2 linked regions of the Methylovirgula sp. 4M-Z18 genome follow. The protein of the gene in region 1 interacts with the protein of each later gene in a pairwise test. Links are inferred from orthologs where the notes say so. Each region holds a gene or a part of one and is shown on either strand. Other genes may lie near its edges.

Evidence for each region.
Region 2: the proteins of V9T28_RS02040 (region 1) and V9T28_RS01130 interact in binary tests that used the Escherichia coli proteins (3 or more experiments, as listed by UniProt). The link is inferred for Methylovirgula sp. 4M-Z18 from one-to-one orthologs.

Annotation. Positions count from the first base shown.
Region 1 is NZ_CP149574.1:450,614-453,731, forward strand. Bases 75-2,875 are described here. They hold V9T28_RS02040 (DeoR/GlpR family DNA-binding transcription regulator), read left to right. Parts: upstream 75-976; coding sequence 977-1,774; downstream 1,775-2,875. Other genes in these bases: V9T28_RS02030 (bifunctional rhamnulose-1-phosphate aldolase/short-chain dehydrogenase), read right to left, coding at 75-750; V9T28_RS02035 (hypothetical protein), read left to right, coding at 749-886; rhaM (L-rhamnose mutarotase), read left to right, coding at 1,857-2,180; V9T28_RS02050 (FGGY-family carbohydrate kinase), read left to right, coding at 2,195-2,875. Outside these bases: more of V9T28_RS02030, read right to left, coding at 1-74; more of V9T28_RS02050, read left to right, coding at 2,876-3,118. UniProt on the Escherichia coli protein: Represses ulaG and the ulaABCDEF operon. Two ulaR binding sites have been identified in each promoter.
Region 2 is NZ_CP149574.1:263,917-267,223, forward strand. The notes cover bases 279-3,268. They hold V9T28_RS01130 (acetate--CoA ligase family protein), read left to right. Parts: upstream 279-738; coding sequence 739-2,799; downstream 2,800-3,268. Other genes in these bases: V9T28_RS01125 (acyl-CoA dehydrogenase family protein), read left to right, coding at 279-734; V9T28_RS01135 (enoyl-CoA hydratase-related protein), read left to right, coding at 2,792-3,268. Also shown: more of V9T28_RS01125, read left to right, coding at 1-278; more of V9T28_RS01135, read left to right, coding at 3,269-3,307. UniProt on the Escherichia coli protein: Catalyzes the acetyl-CoA-dependent acetylation of lysine residues of a large number of target proteins. Acetylates RNase R in exponential phase cells and RNase II.

The sequences.
Region 1 (3,118 bases):
CCGGTCGGCCTGATCGAGTGTCGTTACGGCTGCGCCGCCGAAGGCCGGTGCCGTGTTCGTCTTGGCGAGCCAATCGGCGGCCTTTTGAATGATGCGCAGCGTCTCCTCATAACAGGCCTTCGCCGTATCGCCCCAGGTGAAGAGGCCGTGACCGCCGAGCACGACGCCGACGTAATGGGGATTTCTGGTCGCCATTTCGCCAAGCTTCAGGCCGAGATCGAAACCGGGCCGCTGCCAGGGCAGGAAGCCTATTTCCTCGCCGTAGATTTCCTTGACGAGCGTTTCGGCATTGGCGGAGGCGGCGATGGCGATGACGGCGTCGGCATGGACGTGATCGACATGCTTATAGGGCACGAACCCATGCAGGGGCGTATCGATCGATGCGGCGCGGCTGTTGAGATTGAAGGTGCAATGGGGCAGCAGGTCCACCATCGCGTCCTCATGGGCAATGCCGCGATAGAGGGTTTTCAGGTGTTCGAGCTTCTGCAGGTAGAGGGTCGCAAAGCCGTCGAGCTTCATCGAGCCGATGTCGCCGCCTGAGCCTTTCACCCACAGCACCTGCACGTCTTCCCCGGTCAGGGGATCTTGCATGATCACCTTTGCCGACGTGTTGCCGCCGCCGAAATTGGTGATCCGTTTGTCGGCTCCGAGCAGGTTGGAGCGATACAGCAGCAGGCCCGGCTCATCGAGCTTTTGGGCGTGTCGATCGTCCCACAGGTTGGGCAATTGGGCGGCGAGGGGAGGGGTCATGGCAAATCCGTTGGGCGGGTCGGGGTTGCGGATTGGCCGGCACGCTAAATCGCTAATCGCTCAAGGTCAATCAAAAGTAGTCAAAATATTGCAGCGCAGCAACTTTGCTGCAGCGCAGCAAGCGATTTTGCATTGACCCCATGATCAAGATCGCTCAACTTCGCACAATGCTTTACTTGCGTAGCTATTTTGCAAACGGCTGCGCTCCGGCGTGAGGAGAAAGCACATGCACGAACGGCAGCGTTGGCAAGTCATCCTGAAGACATTGGCGCAACAGACGGTGGCGACGGTCGCCGAAATTGCGGAAGTGACACAGAGTTCGCCCGCGACCGCCCGGCGCGACGTTGCCAAACTGGCCGAGCAAGGCCTGCTGCGCCGGGTGCATGGCGGCGCCGAGGCGATCGCCAATGACGAGCCACCGGCGCTTGCGGCGCGGGCGTTCGATGTCAGCTACGCGATGAATCTCGACAAGAAGCGCGCCATTGCCGCCGCCGCCGCCGCCATGTGTTCCGACGGCGATTCCATCATCATCAACGGCGGCACGACGACCTACGAAATGGTGGAGTTTCTGGCCGAGAAGCGGATGCAGATCATCACCAATTCCTTCTCGCTCGCCGATATGCTGATGCGCACCAGCCGCAACCGCATTCTGATTCCGGGCGGCCAGATTTACCGCGAGCAGAACATCATCTTGAGCCCCTACGAGGACGACCTTTTGCGCCACCATTACGCGTCGCTCATGTTCATGAGCGCGCATGGCGTCTCGCCGATCGGGGTGATGGAGAACGATCCGCTTCTGATCCGCGCCGAGCAGCGCATGCTCGAGCGTGCCGAGCGTCTCGTCGTCCTCGCTGACAGTTCGAAGTTCAACAGCCGGGGCGGCCTCATTCTATGTCCGCTGCAGCGCATCCATACATTGATCACCGACGATGACATCGATCAACGCACCGTCGAGGCGCTACGCGCGGCCGGGGTGCAGGTCAACATCGTTCCGGTTTCGGCCCAGTCGTCATCCGCGGCATAGGCAAGAGGGCCGAGCGTCTGAAATCGACGCTCGACAAGACGCTGGCGCAGACGGCCATCATCCTGGAGTGCCAATGAAAAAGATGGATGGGATGGAACGCTTTGCCTTCGTGATGTATCTCAACCCGGGCTGTGAGGCGGAATATCGGCGTCGGCATGACGCGCTCTGGCCCGAGCTTGCATCTTTGCTGCGCGACTCCGGTATTTCCAACTATTCGATCTTCCTCGATCCGAAGACTCTGCATCTTTTCGGCTATCTGGAGCGCAGGGGCGACCATACGATGGACGCGATGGCGCAGCACCCGGTGATGCGGCGCTGGTGGGATCATATGAAGGACATCATGCGCGCCAACCCAGACGGTTCGCCCGTGGCTGAGCCGCTGCAAGACATGTTCCATCTGCCGTGAGCGTCGAGCCTAAAATGACGACGGCAGTGCTCGATATCGGCAAGACCAATGTCAAGCTCGTGGTGCTCGACGCCGCTGGCGCAACGCTGTTCGAGCGGCGCCGGCCGAATAGCGTTCTGCCGGGCCCGCCCTATCCGCATTTCGACATCGAGGCGATCTGGAGCTTCGTCGTCGCGGCGCTGCGCGATGCCGCGCGAACGGCGCCGATCGATACGATCGTCACCACGACCCATGGCGCTTCGGGCGCCTTGGTGAACGAGGCCGGCTTGGTTCTGCCCGTGCTCGATTATGAATATCCGGCGCCGTTCGAGGAGAATTTCGGTTACGCGGCCGTTCGCGCGCCGTTTGCCGAAACCCTGTCGCCGGTCTCGCCAGGCGGACTGAATTTGGGCCGGCAAATCTATTGGCAAAGCCGCAAGTTCCCGGGCGACTTTGCCCGTACCAAATGGATCCTCACCTATCCGCAATATTGGTCTTGGCGGCTCAGCGGGATCGCGGCGGCCGAGGTCACGTCGCTCGGCGCGCACACCGATCTGTGGCGCCCGCTCGCGCGCGATTATTCGAGCCTCGTCGATCGCGAGAGTTGGCGTGCCTTGTTCCCGCCGCTGCGACCGGCCTATGCGGTGCTCGGTCCGGTGAAACCCGAGATCGCCCAGGCCACAGGCCTTTCCCCGCAATGTCAGATCATCTGCGGCATTCACGATTCGAACGCCTCGCTCGTGCCGCATCTCGTCAGCCGCGCCGCGCCGTTTACGGTGATCTCGACCGGGACATGGGTGATCATCTTCGGCGTCGGCGCCGAGCCGGAGGTGCTCGATGAGTCGCGCGATGTTCTCGCCAATGTGGATGTGAACGGCAAGGCGACGATCTGTGCGCGGTTCATGGGCGGGCGCGATCATGAGATGCTGGTTCCTGCGGCGTCGGCCCCCGCAACGATG
Region 2 (3,307 bases), 190 kb from region 1 along the record:
GCGGCGACACCTATGTCATCAACGGCTCAAAGCATTTCATCAGCCATGCCGACAAGGCGGATTTCGTCATTCTGTTCGCGGCGACCGGCGTCGAAGAGAATACCAAGAGCCGCAAGGCGAAGATCTCGTCCTTCCTTGTCGATATGGGCACGCCCGGATTCACCATGCGCCGCGGCCCGCACTGCGTGTCGCATCGCGGCTATCATCAATGCGAGCTCTATTTCGACGATTGCGTCGTGCATGAATCGCAATTGCTGGGCGAAGAAGGCAAGGGCTTCGACTTGATGAACGAATGGCTCGGCGCGACGCGCCTGTCGGTCGCCGCGACCAGCGTCGGCCGCGCCCGCCGCGTGCTCGACACCGCGCTCGATTGGGCGGCGACGCGGCAGCAGTTCGGCGACAAGATCGGCCGTTTCCAGGGCGTGTCGTTCCAGCTCGCCGATATGGCGACAGAAATCGAGGCCGCGGATCTTCTCACTCTCTCGGCGGCGCATGCGCTCGACCAGGGTCGCGCGGGCGATCAGGATTTCGCCATGGCGAAACTGTTCGCCTCCGAAACCTTGGCGCGCGTCACCGACAAGGCCTTGCAGATTTTCGGCGGCATGGGCCTGATGAATTCGCTGCCCCTCGAGCGCTGGTGGCGCGATGCGCGGGTCGAGCGCATCTGGGACGGCACGAGCGAGATTCAGCGGCACATCATATCGCGCGCGATGCTGCGCCCGCTCGGATGCTGAACTCATGACGCGCAGCAATTTCTCCCGCCTTCTGGCGCCGCACAGTATCGCCGTGATCGGCGGGCGCGAGGCCGAGGAGGTGGTGCGTCAGTGCCGGCGGATCGGCTTTTCCGGTCCGATCTGGCCGGTCAATCCGAAGCGCGAGGAGATGGACGGCATCGCGTGCTTCACCTCGATCGCAGACATTCCCGGCACGCCCGACGCCACTTTCATCGCGGTGCCGCGTGAGGCCAGCGTTGCCGCGATTGCTGACCTCGCGCAGCGCGGCACCGGCGGTGCGGTCTGCTACGCGTCGGGCTTTGCCGAATATGATGAGACCGGCGCGGCCCTACAGGACAAGCTTGTCGCGCAATCGGGCGCGATGGCGCTCGCCGGCCCCAATTGCTACGGTTTGCTGAATTATCTCGACGGCGCCGCGCTTTGGCCCGATCAGCATGGCGGCACGCGCCTCGACCGCGGCGTTGCCATCATCACGCAATCGGGCAATATCGGCCTCAATCTCACCATGCAGCAACGCGGCCTGCCGCTCGCCTATCTCATCGCCGTCGGCAACAAGGCGAAGGGCGATATCAGCGATTGGATCGAGGCGCTGCTGCAGGACGAGCGCGTCACCGCGATCGGGCTGCACCTCGAAGGGCTCGGCGATGTCGCCGCTTTCGCCCGTGCGACCGCAGCGGCCCGCGCGAAGCGCATTCCGATCGTCGTGGTCAAGACCGGCCGCTCGCAGGCGGGCGCGGCTCTGACCATGTCGCACACGTCCTCGCTCGCCGGGCCCGACAAGCTCTACGACGCTCTCTTCGCCCGGCTCGGCATCGCCCGCGCGCCGGATCTGTCGAGCCTTTTGGAAACGCTCAAGCTGCTGCATGTCGTCGGTCCCCTGGCCGGGCGGCGGCTGTCGTCGATGAGCTGCTCGGGGGGCGAAGCCTCACTGATCGCCGATCTCGCCGAGACCTATGGGCTCACGACACCGCCGCTGCCGCAGCAGGCAAAAGACGAGCTCGCCGCCGTGCTCGGGCCGAAGGTGAGCGTTGCCAATCCGCTCGATTATCACACCTATATCTGGGGCGATCTCGACGCCAGCACCGCCTGTTTCACCGCGATGCTGCAGGCGGGTTACGACATCAATCTGCTCGTCATCGATTTGCCGCGCGAGGATCGCTGCAAAAGCAGCGATTGGGATGTCACCTTGCAGGCCTTCGCGGCTGCGCGCGCCAAAACCGGCGCCTGCGCCGGGCTGGTCGCATCGCTGACCGAGTCGCTGCCCGAACATGTCGCCGATAAGGCGCTCGCGTGCGGCATCGTGCCTTTGAGCGGCTTTCATGAGGCGTTGACTGCCATTCGTCTGAGCGCCGGTGTCGGTGAGGCCTGGGCACGCGCCGAGCAAATCGACGTCAGGCCGGCACCGCAGCAGGATTCGGCGCATGCCGCTGCGCTGACGGAAGCTGCCGCCAAGGACGCGCTCGCCGCCTTTGGCCTCGTCACGCCCGAGCGCAGGATCGTCGCGCCGCATGAAGCGGCCGAAGCGGCGGCTGCGCTTGGCCTTCCCGTCGTGCTCAAAGCGTCGTCCGAAACCATCACCCACAAGACCGAGGCGGGGGCCGTGCGGCTCAACCTGCACTCAGCGGCGGAGGTGGCCGCAGCCGCAAAAGAGATGGCGCATCTCGCACCGCATCTGTTGGTCGAGCGCATGGTGAGCGGCGCGGTTGCCGAGCTGATCGTCGGCGTCACCCGTGACGCGCAATTCGGCCAGGCGCTCACCATCGGTGCTGGCGGCGTTCTCGTCGAGCTGATGCAGGACTCAGCAACGCTGCTGTTGCCGACCTCTCGCGCCGAAATCCTGCGCGCCTTACAAGGCTTGAAAATCGCAGCGCTGCTGCGCGGCTATCGCGGCAAGCCGGCGGCCGATTTCGACGCGCTCGTCGGCGCCATCGAAAGCATTGCCGCCTATGCGCAAGCGCATCTCGCCGATCTCGTCGAACTTGATGTCAATCCGCTTCTGGCTTTGCCGGACGGTGCGGTGGCGGTCGATGCGCTGATCCGGCTGCATGGAGGGCACGATGGTTGATCCTCTCCACATTTCGCGTCACGGCCGCGTGCTGCAGGTCGTTCTCGACCGGCCGAAGGCCAATGCGATCGATGTCGCGACCAGCCGTGCTTTGTATGACGTGTTCCGCGCGTTCCAGGATGACTGTGATTTGCGTGTCGCCATCCTCACCGGCGGCGGCGAGCGCTTTTTTTCGGCCGGTTGGGACTTGAAGGCGCAGGAGGCTGTCGATACCGACTTCGGGCCGGGCGGTTTTGCCGGCCTCACCGAATTTTGGGATCTCGACAAGCCGGTGATCGCGGCGGTCAATGGCCTTGCTCTGGGCGGCGGGTTCGAGCTTGCCTTGGCCTGCGATCTGATCGTCGCGGCCGAAGAGGCGGAATTCGCGCTGCCCGAAGTGACGCTCGGGATCGTCGCTGAATCCGGCGGCGTGCAGCGCCTGCCACGCCGTCTGCCGCAGCCGATCGCGATGGAAATGCTGCTCACCGGGCGGCGGATGGGCGCGCAGGAGGCGCATCGCTTCGGCCTC